One region of the Peribacillus sp. Aquil_B1 genome, then DNA from elsewhere that is predicted to be linked to it. Evidence: a T-box and tRNA genes for the amino acid it is inferred to sense, from the RefSeq annotation. Region 1 holds a T-box; the other holds one or more tRNA genes.
What was found. A T-box is a leader RNA that pairs with one kind of tRNA and senses whether it is charged. The one in region 1 lies ahead of serS (serine--tRNA ligase), so its partner is inferred to be a tRNA-Ser.

Region 1 (5,475 bases):
GTATTGGGGAAGTTGCATTATGATTAGGATCGCCATCTGTTTTTAAATGCAGTGTCCCAGGAGCTTCAGCAATACTGTAAACTTGATTCGTTTTAGCTTTCAAAAATTCCTCCAACCGACTGCTGGACATTTGATAGCTATCCAATATCGTTGAGGGTAATTGAAAACCATTCGAAGAAGGTAACATGGCGACGAAATTTTTCTTTGAAACCGACCATGTATAGCTTTGCATGTCTGGGATTTCCTTCATTAATGTTCCCATGGAAAACTTTTCACCTTCCAGATGCTTGATATGAAATAACTTCTCGGCAATGCAGGTGAAAAGTCCATTCTTTTGCGTTTTCACTTCGTCCTTTAAAAATTCATATTGTTGCTTTTTCTTTTTTCTCGTTGTTACCCCATGGGCAAGCATCGAAGTTGATTCCGGATAGTTAGGATCGATCGTGAGCAGACAAGCCTTTAACAATTGAGCAAATCCATAAAATGTAAGGATTGGCTGTATGGAAAGTGGTGCAATGGCAGCCTGATTATAATAAGTTTTAGCATGTTCGAGATGGTAAATAAATGGATAACAATTATCGTAACTTTTGATTTCCGCTTCTGCTATTTTTTCGTGCGTGTAACATTTTTGTAAAAAAGTTTGTGAGGAAGATGCGGAAAAAAAAGGTGTATATTTATCGAAATTATCATTGTTTTCAGGCATTGCAGCTATCCTCCGAATTAATAGAATAATCAAACTTTTATTTCTCTTCTTGACAGTAGTATGTCCTATTGATAACCTACAAATAATATTTTTAAGCAGGAGGGGAAAATAATGTGGGAAAATAAATTTGCAAAAGAAGGTTTAACCTTTGATGATGTCCTATTAATTCCAGCGAAATCAGAGGTTTTGCCGAAAGATGTTAACCTTCAAGTCAACTTAGCTGAAAACTTAAGGCTCAACCTTCCTATCATCAGCGCAGGAATGGATACCGTGACAGAAGCTGAGATGGCCATTGCCATGGCTCGTCAAGGCGGATTGGGTATCATTCATAAAAATATGTCCATTGAAGCACAAGCTGAACTGGTGGATAAAGTAAAACGTTCAGAAAGCGGTGTAATTACCGATCCATTTTTCTTAACGCCGGATCACCAAGTATTCGATGCAGAGCATTTAATGGGTAAATATCGCATTTCAGGTGTTCCTGTAGTCAACAATATAGAGGATCAAAAACTTGTGGGTATCATTACAAACCGTGATTTGCGATTTATTTCCGATTTTTCCTTGAAAATTTCCAGTGTCATGACTGTAGAGAATCTGGTCACAGCGCCAGTAGGAACTAACCTGGAACAAGCAGAGAAGATTCTTCAAAAATACAAAATTGAAAAGCTTCCCCTTGTGGACGATAATGGAGTTCTTAAAGGACTTATTACGATCAAGGATATCGAGAAAGTCATCGAGTTCCCGAATTCGGCGAAAGATAAGCAAGGAAGATTACTTGCAGGTGCTGCAGTCGGCGTGACCAAGGATACAATGAAGCGTGTCGAAATGCTGGTTAAGTCCCATGTTGATGCAATTGTACTTGATACTGCTCACGGTCATTCAGAAGGCGTCCTTGAAATGGTGAAGGAAATCCGCGGGACATATCCTGAATTGACGATCATTGCCGGTAATGTGGCAACAGCTGAAGGTACGAAAGCATTGATTGAAGCGGGAGCTGATGTAGTGAAAGTGGGAATCGGACCAGGATCAATCTGTACGACAAGGGTTGTAGCTGGTGTAGGTGTTCCGCAAATCACGGCAGTCTTCGATTGTGCGACAGAAGCAAGAAAACATGGTAAAACGATTATCGCTGATGGCGGAATCAAATACTCTGGTGATATCGTTAAGGCCCTAGCTGCAGGCGGACATGCAGTAATGCTTGGCAGTATGCTTGCCGGTGTAACTGAAAGCCCAGGCGAAACGGAAATTTTCCAAGGCCGCCGTTTTAAAGTGTATCGGGGTATGGGCTCTGTTGCTGCAATGGAAAAGGGATCTAAGGATCGTTACTTCCAAGAAGATAACAAGAAATTCGTACCGGAGGGCATCGAAGGGCGCCTTCCATATAAAGGACCTCTATCAGATACCATTTTCCAGCTGATTGGCGGCATTCGTTCAGGTATGGGATATTGCGGTACAGCCACATTGGAAGAGTTGAGGGAAAACTCTCAATTCGTCAAAATGACTGGTGCTGGATTAAGGGAAAGCCATCCTCATGATGTCCAAATTACTAAAGAAGCACCGAACTACTCAATGTAATGAATTTAACATATAATCGTCATTAAAATTTATTGTTAAAATAGACAGAGTCTGCGATTACTCTGTCTATTTTTTTTATTTTTTCTGTGATAAACTAGACAAGGTGTCAAGGGAATTACATAAAGTTTCTTCTTTGTTATAGAGATTAGCTTAAAAGTTGGAGGTATTGGAAATTGAAAAAAATCAGCAAGATGACCCTCATTTTCACTTTTGTTTTTGTTCTTGTTATGTCGCAATTTGCCTATCAACCGGGGGAAGCTGTTGCTGAATCTGATAATTTGGGTTTAAAAGCAGAGGCAGCCATCATCATCGATGGTGAAACAGGACAAATCGTGTATGAAAAAAATGCCGATAAAGTATTAGGGATTGCATCCATGTCTAAAATGATGACCGAGTACATCATAATGGAGTCAATTGAAAATGGGAAAATCAGTTGGGATCAAAAAGTAAAAATAAATAAATACGTACATGACCTTTCAAAAGCACCCAATTTGTCGAATGTTGGGTTAACGGAAGGTGAAGATTATACAGTTAAGGAACTATATCAAGCTATGGCCGTCTATTCCGGAAATGCGGCAACAGTAGCTTTAGCACAGCTAGTTTCCGGAAGTGAAAAGAGCTTCGTTAAGTTAATGAATGAAAAAGCGAAGGAATTAGGCTTGAAAAACCATAAATTCGTTAATGCCAGCGGCTTGAATAACAGCGATTTATTAGGGCAGTTTCCTTCAGGTGATGAAGATGATGAAAATATCATGACAGCAAAAGATACTGCACTTCTTGCTTATCGTTTAATAAATGATTATCCGGAAGTGTTGAAAATCGCCAGCATCCCTAAATTGAAGTTCCGTGATGGAAAAGAGTATCCGAACTTCAACTGGATGCTGCCTGGCCTGATATTTGAATATAAAGGCGTAGATGGACTAAAAACGGGATCTACTGACTTTGCCGGATATGGACACACAGGGACGGTTATCCAGGACGGTCAGCGCTATATCACGGTGGTCATGAAGTCCACTAATAAAAACGAACGTTTTGCGGATAGCACTAAGCTTATGAACTATGCTTATGCAACCTTTAAAAAGGAAAAAGTCCTTCCTGCCAACTACCAGGTGAAAGGGAAAGAAACTCTTTCAGTAGTGAAAGGCAAGGAAAAAAGCGTTAAGGTTCAATCTGAAAAAGCGATCGAGCTACTTGTTGAAAATGGTGAGAAAGACAACTATAAAACAGATTTAGTGATCGATAAAACCAAATTGAATGATGATGGTAAGCTGACTGCACCAATCAAAAAAGGTGAAAAGCTAGGTTACATCACAGTCACTCCTAAAAAAGGAGAAGCTTACGGGTACATCAATGGAGATCAGGTTAAGGTTAACGTCGTAGCTGCTGAATCTGTTGAAAAGGCAAACTGGTTCGTACTATCAATGCGGGCGGTTGGCGGATTCTTTGGTGACGTATGGAGCAGTGTAGCTTCCACTGTTAAAGGCTGGTTTTAAGTTTCACGTATAAAACGGTTGCGTAATGTATAAAATTATAGTACATTATGGAAAACAATCTGATTATATAAGAAAGCAATGACAGGAAATAGTAACAAGTATTTCTTTCTATAGAGAGCCGATGGCTGGTGGAAATCGGTGTAAGAGTTTTGTGAATCCCTCCTGGAGCAGAGTATGGAAAGCCTTTTGGGTCAGTAAGTACTTTCGGTTAAAAGCCGTTATCGTGATAAGTGGTAGGCGTTTTAGATAAGCCTTCAACTAGGGTGGCAACGCGGGTTAACTCTCGTCCCTTCTTTAGGGGACGGGAGTTTTTTGCGTTCTTTGATAAAATCAAAATATTAAGGAGGAACAGAAAATGTTGGATTTGAAATATGTAAGAAATAATTTTGAAGAAGTGAAGCGTGTATTGCAATTTAGAGGAGAAGATTTGACCGATTTGGGTAAATTCGAGGAACTGGATGTAAAGCGTCGGGGTTTGATTGCCGAAACGGAAAAGTTGAAAAGCCAAAGAAATGAAGTTTCACAGCAAGTGGCCGTATTGAAACGGGAAAAAAAAGATGCAGATCAACTGATTGCCCAAATGCGTGAAGTTGGTGACCGTATCAAAGGATTCGATGAAGAACTTCGTGAAGTGGAAGCCCAGTTAGAAACATTACTTCTTTCCATTCCGAACATTCCGCATGAAAGTGTGCCTGTTGGTGAGACGGAAGACGATAATGTGGAAATCCGTAAATGGGGAGAGTTACCGGAATTCAAGTTTGAACCGAAACCACACTGGGATGTAGCCGGAGATCTAGGCATTCTGGATTTTGAACGGGCAGCAAAAGTGACCGGAAGCCGATTTGTATTTTATAGGGGTCTTGGTGCTCGATTAGAACGTGCATTAATTAGCTTTATGTTAGACCTTCATGTTGAGGAACACGGATATGAAGAAATGCTGCCGCCATATATGGTGAACCGTGCAAGCATGACTGGCACAGGTCAATTGCCAAAATTCGAAGAAGATGCTTTCCGTATTGAAAGTGATGATTACTTCTTGATTCCTACAGCTGAAGTCCCGGTGACAAACTTCCATCGTGATGAAATCATGAGCATGGATGATCTGCCGATAAGCTATGCGGCATACAGCGCTTCATTCCGCTCAGAAGCAGGATCTGCAGGTCGTGATACCCGTGGGTTAATTCGGCAGCACCAGTTCAATAAAGTTGAACTAGTGAAGTTCGTGAAACCGGAAGATTCTTATGCAGAATTGGAAAATCTCACAGGTCATGCCGAAAAGGTCCTTCAATTGCTAGGACTTCCATACCGAGTGCTGAGCATGTGTACGGGAGATCTAGGCTTCACTGCTGCTAAAAAGTATGATATCGAGGTTTGGATCCCGAGTTATGGAACGTACCGCGAAATTTCTTCTTGCAGTAACTTTGAAGCATTCCAGGCTAGACGGGCCAATATTCGCTTCAGACGTGATGCAAAAGGTAAACCGGAACACGTCCATACTCTAAATGGATCAGGTTTGGCAATTGGCCGTACAGTCGCAGCCCTTTTGGAAAATTATCAGCAGGAAGATGGCAGTGTCATCATTCCTGAAGTATTACGTCCATATATGCGCGGTGCGGAAGTCATTAAACCGTAAGACAAAAGGAATCAGCTTCTGATTACAGAGGCTGATTCTCCTTTTTATTAAAGTTTAAAAATTATTTCAAA
Region 2 (14,798 bases), on a different contig from region 1:
AAGCAGAGGGTCGGCGGTTCGATCCCGTCATCCTCCACCATTTTACACCTGCCGGTGTAGCTCAACTGGTAGAGCAACTGACTTGTAATCAGTAGGTTGGGGGTTCAAGTCCTCTTGCCGGCACCATTTTAAGATCGTACAAGCACGAGCCATTAGCTCAGTTGGTAGAGCATCTGACTTTTAATCAGAGGGTCGAAGGTTCGAATCCTTCATGGCTCACCATTTCATATGCGGGTGTGGCGGAATTGGCAGACGCACCAGACTTAGGATCTGGCGCCGCAAGGCGTGGGGGTTCAAGTCCCTTCACCCGCATCTTTCATGCGGAAGTAGTTCAGTGGTAGAATACAACCTTGCCAAGGTTGGGGTCGCGGGTTCGAATCCCGTCTTCCGCTCCACTTTTCGTATGTGCCGGGGTGGCGGAACTGGCAGACGCACAGGACTTAAAATCCTGCGGTAGGTGACTACCGTACCGGTTCGATTCCGGTCCTCGGCACCATCATAATATGCGCCCGTAGCTCAATTGGATAGAGCATCTGACTACGAATCAGAAGGTTGTAGGTTCGACTCCCGCCGGGCGCACCATGTTTTTATTGCGGGAAGTAGCTCAGCTTGGTAGAGCACTTGGTTTGGGACCAAGGGGTCGCAGGTTCGAATCCTGTCTTCCCGACCACGTGATTTTTAATGAATGGGGCCTTAGCTCAGCTGGGAGAGCGCCTGCCTTGCACGCAGGAGGTCAGCGGTTCGATCCCGCTAGGCTCCACCATTTTTCAATCAGATACTTATATTATATTGGCGGTGTAGCTCAGCTGGCTAGAGCGTACGGTTCATACCCGTGAGGTCGGGGGTTCGATCCCCTCCGCCGCTACCAATAAATATAAGGACCTTTAGCTCAGCTGGTTAGAGCAGACGGCTCATAACCGTCCGGTCGTAGGTTCGAGTCCTACAAGGTCCACCATATTCATTTCTTTAATGCCGTGGAGGTATACCCAAGTTCGGCTGAAGGGATCGGTCTTGAAAACCGACAGGGGAGTCAAATCCCGCGGGGGTTCGAATCCCTCTACCTCCTCCATTTTTTAAAAAGCAGCAAGTTGTTTTTAAACAACCTTACATAGAGGAAGCGAAAAAACGATATACACGAAAACTTGATGCAAATCGTTTCATTATTACCGTCGCGGGGTGGAGCAGTCCGGTAGCTCGTCGGGCTCATAACCCGAAGGTCGCAGGTTCAAATCCTGTCCCCGCAATTATTAGGTCCCGTGGTGTAGCGGTTAACATGCCTGCCTGTCACGCAGGAGATCGCGGGTTCGATTCCCGTCGGGACCGCCATTTTTTAAATTAATATAAATGTGGCTCAGTAGCTCAGTCGGTAGAGCAAAGGACTGAAAATCCTTGTGTCGGCGGTTCGATTCCGTCCTGAGCCACCATATCTTACAAAATTACGGCGATTGTGGCGAAGTGGTTAACGCACCTGATTGTGGTTCAGGCATTCGTGGGTTCGATTCCCATCAGTCGCCCCATTTCGCGGGTGTAGTTTAGTGGTAAAACCTCAGCCTTCCAAGCTGATGATGAGGGTTCGATTCCCTTCACCCGCTCCAAATATGGGCCTATAGCTCAGCTGGTTAGAGCGCACGCCTGATAAGCGTGAGGTCGATGGTTCGAGTCCATTTAGGCCCACCATATTCATATTGTTCCGCAGTAGCTCAGTGGTAGAGCATTCGGCTGTTAACCGAACGGTCGTAGGTTCGAGTCCTACCTGCGGAGCCATGGGGAAGTACTCAAGAGGCTGAAGAGGCGCCCCTGCTAAGGGTGTAGGTCGCGCGAGCGGCGCGAGGGTTCAAATCCCTCCTTCTCCGCCATTTGGCCCGTTGGTCAAGCGGTTAAGACACCGCCCTTTCACGGCGGTAACACGGGTTCGAATCCCGTACGGGTCATAACAAAAAAGGAAGCATATATTCATGTATGCTTCTTTTTTTCATTTCTTTTCATTGATATAACTATCTTTTTGTTTATAAGGAATGTCTCCAAGCTGGGAATCGATATTTTCTTCTTCTAATGTATTTTCATATTCCTTTTGCTTTTTGTTCGGTATATCCACCCTATTTTTTCCTTCGATATCATTTGCCGCAAATCCTTCATAGTCTTCTGGAAATCCATCCGTTTCATCTTCGGTTTTATAAAGATCATTATAATTGTCATGATCGCCGGTGTAATCAGATGGCGTCTCGGATGTACCGAATTTGGCGACTTCACCAAAGCTATCCTCTTTATCCACTATTTCATTTCCATGACGATTTTCAAAATGATCACCCTTGGATGGAATCAGTATTTCCTCCTCCACTGGCCGGTCTTGTGAAAGTGATCGTTCCGGGGCATGCTCGACACAGTAGAGAGTGCTTGGGATCGCTTCAAGCCTCTCGATGGGGATTTCCCTATTGCAGGTTATACAATGGCCATACGAACCTTCTTCCATTGCTTTTAATGCTTCGTCGATTTTCTCCATTTCTGATTGTGCATGTTCATCGAGTGCTTGATTCCGTTCCATCTCGTATAATTCGGTTCCTAGGTCAGCAGGATGATTATCATAAGAAGATAATTCCCCTACTGATTCCGTCTGGCTTTTATCCAGAACGGATTGTTCATCATTTTGAATTCTACTACTTAACTCATTTTTTTCTTGAAGCAGTTCCTTTTTTAATTTCTGCGTTTGTTGTTTCGTTGCCATATCCTATTCACTCCTTCTAAAGTCCAAATCTCATTTTATATTGGTAAGATGGTTGTATTATCTATTACCCGAATCGGAGTATAGGAAAACAATATGCAATGGAATACAGAAAAAAGGACTGAGCGGATGAGCTCAGTCCTCGGAGATTAGATAAGATAGCTGATGAATAATCCAATGGCCATGAGTAAGCCGAAGAACGTGTTCGTTTGGGCCGTGGCTTTCATTGCCGGGACCATCGTGATCGGCTGCGTTTTGCCTACGAAGCCTTTGATTGCGGCCATGGCCTTCGGTATGCTAAGGAAGGCAAGGAGAATCCACGCCGTTACGCTTCCGGTAAGAACTAGCCCAACAAGCCATAGATAAGAGAAAGCGAACATGATTGCCATGAATGTCAGGGCGTTTTTCCTGCCCATCACTACTGGCATCGTTTTGCGGCCATGTGCCTTATCCCCATCGTGATCACGAAGGTTATTGGATAAGTTGATCAACCCGACCAAAACCCCACTTGGAATGGCAATTAAGATGGCTGTTGAAGAAACATCACCGGTTTGAATGAAAAAGGCGATCAGGATTATCAAAAAGCCCATGAACAATCCAGAAAAAAGTTCCCCGAATGGTGTATATGATATGGGCAGGGGACCGCCTGTATAAAGGTAGCCGACAAGCATGCAAACCAGTCCGACTGCAGCAAGCCACCAAGATGATGCGGCACAAATATAGATTCCAATTATCAAGGCGATGGCATACATGCCAAGGGCCAAGCTCATGATTAGTTTAGGGGCCATCCCATGACGGACGATCCCGCCGCCGATGCCTACGGATTCCTCCGTATCCAAGCCTCTCTTGAAATCATAGTATTCATTGAATAAATTGGTTGCAGCTTGAATCAGGATACTGGCAATCATCATGGCAGCGAATAGTAACCAATTCACTCCATCTTCCAAAAGTGCAATCACAGTTCCAAGTAAGACTGGTACAAAAGCTGCGGTTAGTGTATGTGGACGAATTAACTCCCACCAAATCTTCCAGGTCCGTTTAAGGGGAAGTCCGTCGTATTCTGTTTGCATTATTTCTCTCCTCAAAATCATTATTGGTTCTCTCGAAATTATAACAAATATTGAAATGTTGCACAAAAGGTTATCCTAATAAATGCAGGAAAAGTGGGAAAGGGTGATAATTGGAATTCCTGGATGATCACATTTCCAAAATCAAGGGTATTTCTCTACATTCGCTAAGATTCATATAATAAGGAAAAAAGCAGGAAAGAATCGTCCGGTAAAGGGGCGTTTTATTGACATGGGGTTCAAGTGAGGTGTATCTTTAAATAGGTTAAAAAGCTTTTAAAATGTACATTTGGGGGGATTTTTTTGGCTATCTCAGAGGAAACTGAACAGTTTCAGGGACTGGCTTCAGCTATACAAAAGGCGAAGGACTTGAATGATCAAGTTCTATTCAGTCATATTAAGAAGATTAAATGCAACAACCCCCTTTCATTTTATCAAGCTGGAAGAGAACGGTACGCGGGTGAACGCTTTTTCTGGGAGGACCCTGCAAAGGAAATAACCATCACCGGTTTAGGCAATGTTAAGAAACTCAAAGCGGCATCGAATGCCGAACGTTATAGAGAAGTCGAAAAGAGCTGGATCAAACTGCAGAATAATGCTGTCAAAACGGGAGTGACCGATGTAGAAGCGACAGGTCCTTTACTGTTTGGGGGCTTTTCTTTTGATTATGAAACTGACAGTACGCTCCTTTGGAATCAGTTCGGGGACAACCTTTTTTATATACCCGCCTTCATGCTGTCAATAGTGGGGAAACAAGCTTACTTAACGACAAACTTACTTTGTTCGCCTGATGATTCAGAAAAACTCTTCATAGATATGATAAATGAACGGGAAGCTTTCCTTTTCGAAAGCGTGGATGGCAATGGATTGGGTGCAAATTCCCTGGTTATGCAGAGGGAAGTCGAACCTGAGGAATGGAAACGGACGGTCGCAGAGGCTGTTCAGGAAATCAAGACGACAAATCTCGATAAAATCGTTTTGGCAAGGGAACTTCGACTTGGTTTTGAACATTCCATTGATTCAGGGAAAGTGCTTGAACAATTGCTTGCAGAGCAGCCATTGAGTTATATTTTCAGTTTGGAAGCTGGTGGTGACTGTTTTGTCGGTGCCACCCCTGAACGTTTAATTAAGAAACAGGGAAATGAAGTTTTTTCTACCTGTCTTGCTGGATCGATGGGACGAGGAAAAGATGAGCAGGAAGATGTTTGTCTTGGTGAAGAATTGCTTCATGACCAAAAGAATTTACAAGAGCATCAATATGTCGTGTCGATGATATCCAATGCCTTTGATTCAGTATGCGAAAAGGTGATGGTCCCGGCCGGACCGACACTTATGAAAAATCGCCATATCCAGCATTTGTACACTCCGGTCCGCGGTATATCAAAGGAAGGTGTCACGATTTTTGAATTTATCGAGAATCTCCACCCAACACCTGCTATGGGCGGACTTCCCAAAGAAAAGGCCGTTGTCCGAATTAGGGAAATGGAAGGTCTGGAACGTGGCTTTTATGCGGGTCCTTTAGGCTGGGTGGATACGTATGGAAACGGGGAATTCGCTGTCGGGATCCGTTCTGCCCTAATACAGAACAATGAGGCATCGCTCTTTGCCGGATGCGGAGTCGTGGAAGATTCGACTCCCGAAAGTGAATACCGGGAAACGGGGATTAAATTCAATCCGATGTTAAGTGCTTTAGGAGGAAATCTTAATGAATGACCGAGATGCATTGACAGCTTATGCTGCTTCATTCGTCGATGAGCTGGCACAAAATGAGGTGAAGCATGTGGTGGTGAGCCCTGGTTCACGATCCACACCCCTGGCTTTGTTGCTGGTGGAACATCCTGATATCGAAATTCATATTAATGTGGATGAGCGTTCGGCTGCTTTTTTTGCCCTTGGTTTGGCTAAGGCCCTAAAAGAACCTATCGGACTTCTTTGTACGTCAGGTACAGCCGCTGCAAACTATTACCCAGCCGTCATTGAGGCTTTCTATTCAAGAGTGCCGCTTATTGTACTTACCGCTGACCGCCCGCATGAATTGCGTGATGTCGGAGCCCCGCAGGCAATCGATCAGATACACCTTTACGGGAGACATGTAAAATGGTTTGTCGAAATGGCACTTCCTGAAAGCACGGATGGGATGATGCGGTATGCCAGAACGGTCGGTGCAAGGGCAGTGGCAACAGCTGCAGCTGAGCCTGCAGGGCCTGTACATTTGAATTTCCCGCTTCGTGAACCATTGATACCGGATTTGGAGCAAGCAAAGGAATGCAGGCAAAATAAAATGACGCCTGCAGTGTTGATTGACAGTGGAGAACTTTCACTGTCATCATCACAAATAGAAGCTGTCGCAACTACATTGTCACAAGCAAAGCAAGGTATGATTGTTTGTGGCGAATTACCTCATCCAGAGATGAAGGAAGCCATCGTCGCATTAGCGGAAAAACTTGCTTTTCCGGTACTGGCTGATCCCCTTTCACAGTTAAGGAGCGGAAGTCATGACAAGGCCGTTATCATTGATGCGTACGATACGTTTCTACGCGATGAAACGGCAAAAGCGGCTTTCAGGCCGGAAGTGATCTTGCGATTCGGAGCAATGCCTGTTTCTAAACCGTTATTGTTATTCATGAAAGAACAAAAGCAGGCAATCACTTTGGTCGTCGATGGCGGAGCAGGCTGGCGCGAACCAGCCGGATTGGCAACGAATATGATTTACAGCGAAGAGAAAGATTTTTGTCTGCGAATTGCTGAAAGCATTACTTCCTCCCCTGATGATGAATGGCTTCGCTTATGGCAAATCGTCAACGGTGCGACGAAGGAGGCCTTAGCCTCCGTCAGAGATGAAGCGGAGTTAAGCGAAGGCAAGCTGTTCGCCCTGCTTGCTGATATGATGCCGTTGGAATCGACGTTGTTTGTCGGGAATAGTATGCCCATACGTGATTTGGATACTTTCTTTTTGAATAATGGAAAAGAAATCAAAACCATTGCAAATCGCGGGGCGAATGGCATTGATGGTGTCGTTTCCACTGCGCTTGGCGTAAGCACGGTATCAAAAAATACAGTGCTGGCAATTGGGGATTTAAGTTTTTTCCATGATATGAATGGCTTGCTTGCGGCAAAGCTTCAAAAACAAAATATCACGATATTGCTGGTTAATAATGATGGCGGCGGCATTTTCTCCTTCTTGCCGCAGGCAAATGATAGGGAACATTTCGAAACGCTATTCGGCACGCCACATGGGCTTGATTTTTCCCATACGGCCGAGCTTTACGGCGGTAAATACAACAAGGTGCAAAATTGGGATGAGTTAGAGAAGGTATTTACAGAGTCATTCGAAATCCAAGGACTTAAAATCATTGAAGTTCCGACAGAAAGAGAGTCCAATCTACAAAAACATCGAAATTTGTGGAGCTTTGTTTCCCAGGAAATAAAAATGGTGTTAGACAGGGAAATATGATGAATATTGTCAGCAAGGATGTCAATTATGCTGTTGAAATAACGGGAAATGGAGATCCTCTTGTACTTTTACATGGATTTACGGGAAATCGGGATACATGGAAATTCCTCATTCCGCTACTGAGTGACAGGTATACGTTAATCATGGTCGATATCATCGGTCATGGTATGTCTGCGTCACCAGCCGATCATCGAAGGTATGAAATGGAGCGTGTCGCTGAGGATATCAAGTATATTTTGGATGTGTTACATTTCCCGAAAGCCCATATCCTTGGATACTCGATGGGCGGAAGGCTCGGATTGGGATTTGCCTGTTTGTTTCCTGAGTATGTTGATACATTGATATTGGAGAGCGCTTCACCGGGCCTTTTAACAGAAGGGGAACGTGAAAGGCGAAGGGAAAATGATCGGAAGCTTGCCGAAAGGATTCTTGAAAATGGCATGGAAGCGTTTGTGGATCAATGGGAAAACATCCCTTTGTTTGAAAGTCAAAAGCGGTTGTCGGCCAAAACCAAGTCAGCCATTCGGGAGCAGCGGTTGGCAAATAGTCCTGCCGGCCTTTCCAATAGCCTTCTTGGTATGGGGACCGGCAGCCAGGCTTCATACTGGGAACAATTGCAAACCCTTGATTTCCCTGTGCTCCTTGTAACTGGTGAACTTGACCGGAAGTTTTGTCGGATTGCGGACTCGATGAAAAAAAAGCTGAAGCAGGTCGAATGGAAAATAATAAATGATGCGGGACATGCGATTCATGTGGAAGTTGGAGAAAAGTTTGGTAAAATAATAAGTGAGTTCTTAAAGCGAAATAAAAGGAGGAATTAAGGTGACGATTCAATGGGAAACAATACGTGAGTATGATGAAATTTTGTATGAAAAATATAACGGGATTGCGAAAGTGTCCATCAATCGACCACATGTACATAATGCATTCACGCCAAAAACGACTGCTGAAATGATTGATGCATTCGCAAGAGCGCGTGATGATTCCAGCATTGGTGTCATTATTTTAACAGGTGTAGGCGGCAAAGCATTCTGTTCAGGCGGAGACCAAAAAGTACGCGGCAATGGCGGATATGTGGGTGAAGATAACATTCCTCGTCTAAATGTTCTTGATTTGCAACGTTTGATTCGCGTAATTCCAAAACCAGTCGTAGCCATGGTTGCTGGATATGCAATTGGTGGCGGTAATGTCTTGAATGTGGTATGTGACTTGACGATTGCTGCTGACAATGCGATTTTCGGACAAACTGGACCGAATGTAGGAAGCTTTGATGCTGGTTATGGTTCTGGCTACCTTGCACGTATCGTAGGTCATAAAAAGGCGCGTGAAATCTGGTACCTATGCCGTCAATACAATGCACAGGAAGCATTGGATATGGGATTGGTCAACACAGTCGTACCATTAGACCAATTAGAAGCGGAAACGGTTAAATGGTGTGAAGAAATGCTTGAGAAGAGCCCTACTGCACTTCGTTTCTTGAAAGCGGCAATGAACGCTGATACGGATGGCCTTGCAGGTCTTCAACAATTGGCTGGTGACGCTACACTATTATACTATACAACAGAAGAAGCAAAAGAAGGCCGCGATGCATTCAAAGAAAAGCGCACTCCGGACTTTGGGCAATTCCCTCGTTTCCCTTAATGAAACGCGTGAATCGATGAGACTGACAGCTTGGCGGAAAATCGCCGGGCTGTTTTCTATATCAAAATGGAAGAGGGTAAGCAGCAATGGCAGAAGAAAAGTTGCCGAACTGGCTGAAAAATCGGGCGCATCTTTCACCGGGGCGCCCGGCAATCGAGTTTGAAGGTCATACGTATAGCTTTCTTGAACTGCATACATTATCGGAGAAGATGGCTGGTAAGCTGGCAAGCATTGGTCTGGGTGCTGGCGATTCATGCGCGGTTTTGCTCCGCAACCATATTGATGGTGTTGTCGTTATCCATGCATTATTTTATCTCGGTGTGAAGATTGTGATGCTGAATAATAAGTTAACGGCAAAAGAGCTGTCCTGGCAGATCGAGGATAGTGGGACTGCCTATTTGGTTTCAGAAGGTGCCTTCTCCGACAAACTTTCTGATATTGGTGAGATTCTTCCGGAATTGAACCTTCATTTAATGGAAGGATTGCCGGATGAAGGCACGGCGGAGATACTTCAAGAGTTTTACCTTGAGGATACCGCTACGATCATGTATACATCAGGTACCACAGGAAATCCAAAGGGTGTGATCCAAACATTCGGCAACCATTGGTGGAGTGCAGTAGGGTCGGTTCTGAACCTTGGATTGCATGAGGAGGATTCTTGGTATTGTGCGGTTCCGATCTTTCATATTAGCGGTTTATCCATTCTGATGAAAAACGTGATTTATGGCATGAAAGTCGTTTTGGCGGAACGATTCGATGAACGGGAAGCAAACCGGAGCATTCAGGAAAATGGCGTGACGATCATTTCGGTCGTGACGGCCATGCTGAATAGGATGGTTCAGGATTTGAAGGGAACAAGCTATCCAAAAACCTTTCGCTGTTTCCTGTTGGGCGGCGGCCCTGCACCCGTCCATTTACTTGAAGCCTGTAAGGAGAAAGGGATTCCCGTCTATCAAACATATGGGATGACCGAAACGTCATCACAGATTGTGACACTGGCTCCGGAGTATAGTATGTCAAAAATCGGATCAGCTGGGAAGCCTTTGTTTCCTTCGCAGTTACGGATAGAGAAAGACGGCACGATGTGTGAACCGGGTGCAGTGGGCGAAATCGTGGTTTCAGGTCCGAATGTCACGAAAGGTTATTTTAATCGAATGGATGCTACACAGCAGGCCATTACCGATGGATGGCTTTATACCGGGGATCTTGGTTATCTTGATGAGGAAGGCTTTTTATATGTGCTTGACCGACGTTCGGATTTAATCATCTCCGGCGGTGAAAATGTCTATCCGGCCGAGATTGAAAACGTCCTCGGTATGCATCCTGATGTTTTCGAAGCGGGAGTGACGGGGACTGACGATGAAAAGTGGGGACAGGTCCCGCTTGCTTTTGTCGTCTTGCAACAAGGTGCAGAGCTTGATGAGAGTGAACTATTGGAATATTGCAGGGGATATTTAGCATCCTATAAGCTTCCCCGGAACGTGATTTTTTGTAAGGAGCTTCCCCGTAATGGCGCAAGCAAGCTTTTGAGACGAGAATTGAAGAAGGAAATGGGGGAAGGGCAATGAGGTTATCCTCCATTACCCTAAAGCTTATTAAGGCTCCTTTAAAACGGCCATTCAAGACGCATCTCGAAACGGTAAGCGGTCGGGAAGTGATCATTGTCGAAGCCATGGATAAGGATGGGTTGATTGGATACGGTGAAGCTGTACCTTTTACAAGTCCTTGGTATACCGAGGAAACGATCAAAACCTGCTTTCATATATTGGAGGACTTCTTAATCCCGTTGACATTGGCCAGTCAGGTCAAGCATCCCGATGAGCTGCCGAACCTATGGAGCGGAATCCGGCGGAATGGGATGGCGAAGTCAGCTTTAGAGCAGGCAATCCTCGATTTATATGCGAAGCAGAAAGGAGTCTACCTCGGACGGCTGATGGGCGGCGAACGAAGTGAAGTGGCCGCTGGTGTAGTCGTTGCATCCAGTGATATTGAAGATGCGATGCGCCAGATAGAGGATTTTTCCGGATCTGGTTATCAGCGTTACAAAATAAAAATCAATCCTCAAAATGATCTGGAGTTTTTAGCGGAAATCCGTCGGGCTTATCCTCATATACCGCTCATGGCAGATGCCAATTCAGCGTACACTCTTGATGACATCACCCACCTTCAGAAACTTGATGTGTTTAAGCTGATGATGATTGAACAGCCGCTGGGACATGACGACATTGTGGAACATTCATTTTTGCAGAAACAGCTGCAGACACCCATTTGCCTTGATGAAAGCATAAATTCATTTCATGATGCCAAAAGTGCGCTGTCGCTCCAGAGCTGTGGGGTGATCAGCATTAAGATGGCTAAAGTCGGCGGCTGGATGGAGGCTGTACGAATCCATGATCTATGTCTGGGAAATGATGTGCCGGTTTGGTGCGGTGGCATGATTGAATTTGGCATTTCACGTGCACATAATATTGCACTTGCCACATTAAAAGGATTCACGATTCCCGGGGATATATCATCTTCATCCCGTTATTGGGATGAAGATATAATAGATCCTGAAGTACTTGTCGAAAATGGCATGATCCGAGTTCCCGATAAAGCTGGAATCGGTTTTGCCATCAATGAAAAGCGGCTAAAGGAATTGACTGCATATAGTAAGTTGTACAAGTGAAAACATCAAAGAGGTGCATTGCCCACCTCTTTTGATCAAATATTGATAATCCTTTAACTCCTCTCACTCCCCCCTGTCTATGTAACTCACCCAATTAGAATTTTCTTGGACGGAAACCCCACCCTTTTGGAAAATGATTTTAATAGGATACTAACAAATCAGTTCTTTGTTTTTCATGTTAAAACTCTTACTAAATTGAAGAAATTTACGACACTTCTGCCGGATAACCGGCTAACCAAGATCACGCTAGATGCTGCTTTGATGAGGCCTGGCAGACAGTCGGCGGAAAGGGAACGAATGATTGAAATCAACCAGGAACTTTTTTTTTGAGGGTTTGTAAAATTTGATCGTTGATTGGACGTAAGGCAACTCACTTTCCGCGGGCTCCCTTGACACGCTCGCTTTTCCCGCGGGAGTCTCGTACCCTCCATTCCAAGGAATGTTCTTTAGAATAAACTCTAGGTAAACTGGATTTTCATCGAGTTCGTCTGCAGTCTGTAACTATTTTTTTATCTCCAGTAGTCCCTTTATAAAACGGGATTTTAGAGTAGGAAAATCATTTGAATGGCCGGGTAAACCATAATTTTTTTCCGAAAATGGGGCTTTGTCTATTTTTTCTTTATTGGATTATTTTGTATAATGAGATTAAAAGAATGGCAACCAAGGGAAAGGGAGGGGAGAGTGTATGAAGAAAAAACCGTACCTTATTGCGGAGATTCTACTAAAAAGGGGCATGGCGGACTATGTCATTAAAGAAATGACGGCATTGGAAGAGTGTGAGCTGTTTCTTTTGAAGAGAAAGTGGGGCCTATATGACCGGAAGACAGGTGCGTAAAGAGTAAAAGTAAAAAGGGAACCATTTCGAGCCGGTCCCCATGCGTTTTAAGTTTTTTTAAGCCGGTACCTATTGACAGGGCGGCCTATGCTGCCATATTGTACGTCAAGCTGAAGGACTTCTTCGCCATGCAAGTATTCAAGATAGCGCCTTGCTGTAACTCTGGCGATTCCAATCCCATCAGCCACTTCTTCTGCAGATAGTGACCCAGGCTGGGTCTTTATGAACTTCGTCACCTGCTCAAGAGTCGCGCCATTCAACCCTTTGGGAACATCATATTTCGGACTCGCTTCAGAATGTGTTTTATTTTGAAAGAGAATTCGGTCGAGCTGGGTTTGAGAAATTTGATGGTCAGGTTCAACCTCCATCCGAAAAGCGAAGTATTGTTCCAGCGTATGTTTAAGCCTATCGAATTTAAATGGCTTGATTAAATAGTCAAAAGCCCCATTCTGCATCATTTTTCTGATCGTTTTCTGATCATTTGCCGCTGAAATGATGATGACATCCACATCCATTTGCTCTTTTCTGATTTGATAAAGTGTATCAACCCCGTTTAAAGATGGCATGAAGATGTCCAAAATGACAAGGTCGGGTTTAGACTGCCTGATTTTTTCCAGCCCTTCAAGCCCATTTGAAGCTGTATCAACGACTTTAAAGGCAGGAAGGCGCTCGATGAACTGTTTGTTGACCTCTTGGACCATTGGGTCGTCTTCAATTAAAAGTACACGAATTTCGTTAGTCATTTTGGTTCTCCTCTATATCGTGCATCGGAAAAGAAAGAAGAAAGCTTGTTCCTTCGTCAGGGCGTGTCGTGAATTTCATTTCGCCGTTCGCTTTTTTTACAATTTGGTCTATTAGATAAAGACCAATTCCTGATCCTTCCGCACCTTTTGTTGTAAAACCATACTCGAATATATCTTTATGAATGTCCTCTGGAATGCCGGGTCCATTATCCTCAAGCACAATTTGACAATGACGTTCATCCTGGTAGATGGATAGATAAACCTGTTTTGTTTCCTCTGAACAATGCTTTAGCGCTGCGAATGAATTTTCAATCAGGTTTCCGATTATCAATACAAAATCGTGATGATCCAAATCAGCGGGGAAGCGGTCCAATTTCGTGTGCTTGTCCATGATGAGCTCGATTCCGAGTTCCCTACCCAAGGAGATCTTACTTAATATCAGCCCCACTAAATTATCATCGTGAATGTGCTTCGTTAAAAACCTGGTCAATTCCTCTTGTTCTTCGGTGATCTGAAAAATGTAATGCAGCGCTTCGTCAAGATTGCCTAGCTGGATCAAACCTGCTATCGTATGAAGTTTGTTCATATGTTCATGGTTTTGAACGCGCAGAGCTTCAACGAATGCTTTGACACTAGTCAACTCTTCAGCTAGCTTCGTCACATCGGTGCGATCCTGGAAAATGGCCACCGCACCGATCGTTTTATCCGCAATCTTTATCGGTACCCGGTTGCTTACAATATTCCTGTTTTGAACCGAGATCTCCTGATTAAAGATGGGAGATGTCCGGTCAAGCACTTCCGGGAGACGGGTATCGTGTATAATATCATTGATATTCTTACCAATGACCGCACCGTTAATATTGAATATTTGCTTAGCCTTTTCATTGAAAATCGTGATTGTCTGATTTTTATCTATGGCGATCACCCCTTCATGCATCGCATTGAAAGCGGCTGTCCTTTCAACTAACATCCGTGAAATTTCATGTGGTTCAAGTTGGAAGGTCTCTTTTTTTATCCTTCTTGCCATGAGCCATGAGCCGCATACACCGAATAGAAGTGTAAGGACCAGGATAATCGCGATTTCACCTTTCAGGTCCTTGATTAATTCCGGTATCGTAGGCAAGATATTCCCAACCAGTACGACGCCGATTTGCTCTCTATCTTTATCGAGGATCGGGACAAAGGCGCGGATGGAAATGCCAAGTTCCCCAGCGGCCTTTGAAAGGTATTCGTGTTCAGCGAACGCAGCGCTTTCGTCGCTGCTGCTGGATGGGGTCCCCAATTGACTAAACACCGGGTGGGAATAGCGTATATGCTGATTGTTGAGTACAACTATATAATCCGCTTGATGGATTTTCCTTAAGTTTTCAATAATCGGATTAAGCTCAGTCCATCCTTCAGGCTCACGAACCAATTTTTGTACTTCAGGGAGTTCGGCGATAGTATGGGCAGTGATCATGGAGCGTTTGCCGATTTCATCCTCCCTGACCGAAACGATATTTCCGAATATAAAAATCCCGCCTATTAGTATCGAAAAAGCGACGATTACGAATGATAGCAGGGTGATTTTAATTTGAATGGGCATATGAAAGGATTTATCCATTGTTTTTCCTCCATTACTTCTATACTTTATAGTAACAGAATTTCTACCACTTTTCGCTATTTTTCGCG

Region 2: it encodes a tRNA-Ser, which carries the amino acid that the T-box ahead of serS (serine--tRNA ligase) is inferred to sense. The anticodon was not compared.

What each region holds. Positions count from the first base shown of each region.
Region 1 is NZ_JAKXEE010000012.1:7,223-12,697, reverse strand. It holds gene MPH60_RS27420 (YaaC family protein) at 1-703, opposite strand, end outside; gene guaB (IMP dehydrogenase) at 815-2,278, shown strand; gene MPH60_RS27410 (D-alanyl-D-alanine carboxypeptidase family protein) at 2,452-3,771, shown strand; T-box leader at 3,841-4,065, shown strand; gene serS (serine--tRNA ligase) at 4,127-5,404, shown strand.
Region 2 is NZ_JAKXEE010000005.1:166,733-181,530, reverse strand. It holds tRNA gene MPH60_RS24805 (tRNA-Val) at 1-40, shown strand, start outside; tRNA gene MPH60_RS24800 (tRNA-Thr) at 51-126, shown strand; tRNA gene MPH60_RS24795 (tRNA-Lys) at 147-222, shown strand; tRNA gene MPH60_RS24790 (tRNA-Leu) at 231-312, shown strand; tRNA gene MPH60_RS24785 (tRNA-Gly) at 321-395, shown strand; tRNA gene MPH60_RS24780 (tRNA-Leu) at 408-496, shown strand; tRNA gene MPH60_RS24775 (tRNA-Arg) at 506-582, shown strand; tRNA gene MPH60_RS24770 (tRNA-Pro) at 594-670, shown strand; tRNA gene MPH60_RS24765 (tRNA-Ala) at 688-763, shown strand; tRNA gene MPH60_RS24760 (tRNA-Met) at 792-868, shown strand; tRNA gene MPH60_RS24755 (tRNA-Ile) at 879-955, shown strand; tRNA gene MPH60_RS24750 (tRNA-Ser) at 977-1,069, shown strand; tRNA gene MPH60_RS24745 (tRNA-Met) at 1,171-1,244, shown strand; tRNA gene MPH60_RS24740 (tRNA-Asp) at 1,251-1,326, shown strand; tRNA gene MPH60_RS24735 (tRNA-Phe) at 1,349-1,424, shown strand; tRNA gene MPH60_RS24730 (tRNA-His) at 1,442-1,517, shown strand; tRNA gene MPH60_RS24725 (tRNA-Gly) at 1,522-1,595, shown strand; tRNA gene MPH60_RS24720 (tRNA-Ile) at 1,601-1,677, shown strand; tRNA gene MPH60_RS24715 (tRNA-Asn) at 1,690-1,764, shown strand; tRNA gene MPH60_RS24710 (tRNA-Ser) at 1,766-1,856, shown strand; tRNA gene MPH60_RS24705 (tRNA-Glu) at 1,860-1,931, shown strand; gene MPH60_RS24700 (TraR/DksA C4-type zinc finger protein) at 1,973-2,722, opposite strand; gene MPH60_RS24695 (1,4-dihydroxy-2-naphthoate polyprenyltransferase) at 2,869-3,789, opposite strand; gene MPH60_RS24690 (isochorismate synthase) at 4,090-5,499, shown strand; gene menD (2-succinyl-5-enolpyruvyl-6-hydroxy-3-cyclohexene-1-carboxylic-acid synthase) at 5,492-7,240, shown strand; gene menH (2-succinyl-6-hydroxy-2,4-cyclohexadiene-1-carboxylate synthase) at 7,240-8,061, shown strand; gene menB (1,4-dihydroxy-2-naphthoyl-CoA synthase) at 8,069-8,881, shown strand; gene MPH60_RS24670 (o-succinylbenzoate--CoA ligase) at 8,968-10,449, shown strand; gene menC (o-succinylbenzoate synthase) at 10,446-11,549, shown strand; gene MPH60_RS24660 (hypothetical protein) at 12,235-12,384, shown strand; gene MPH60_RS24655 (response regulator) at 12,432-13,127, opposite strand; gene MPH60_RS24650 (ATP-binding protein) at 13,120-14,730, opposite strand.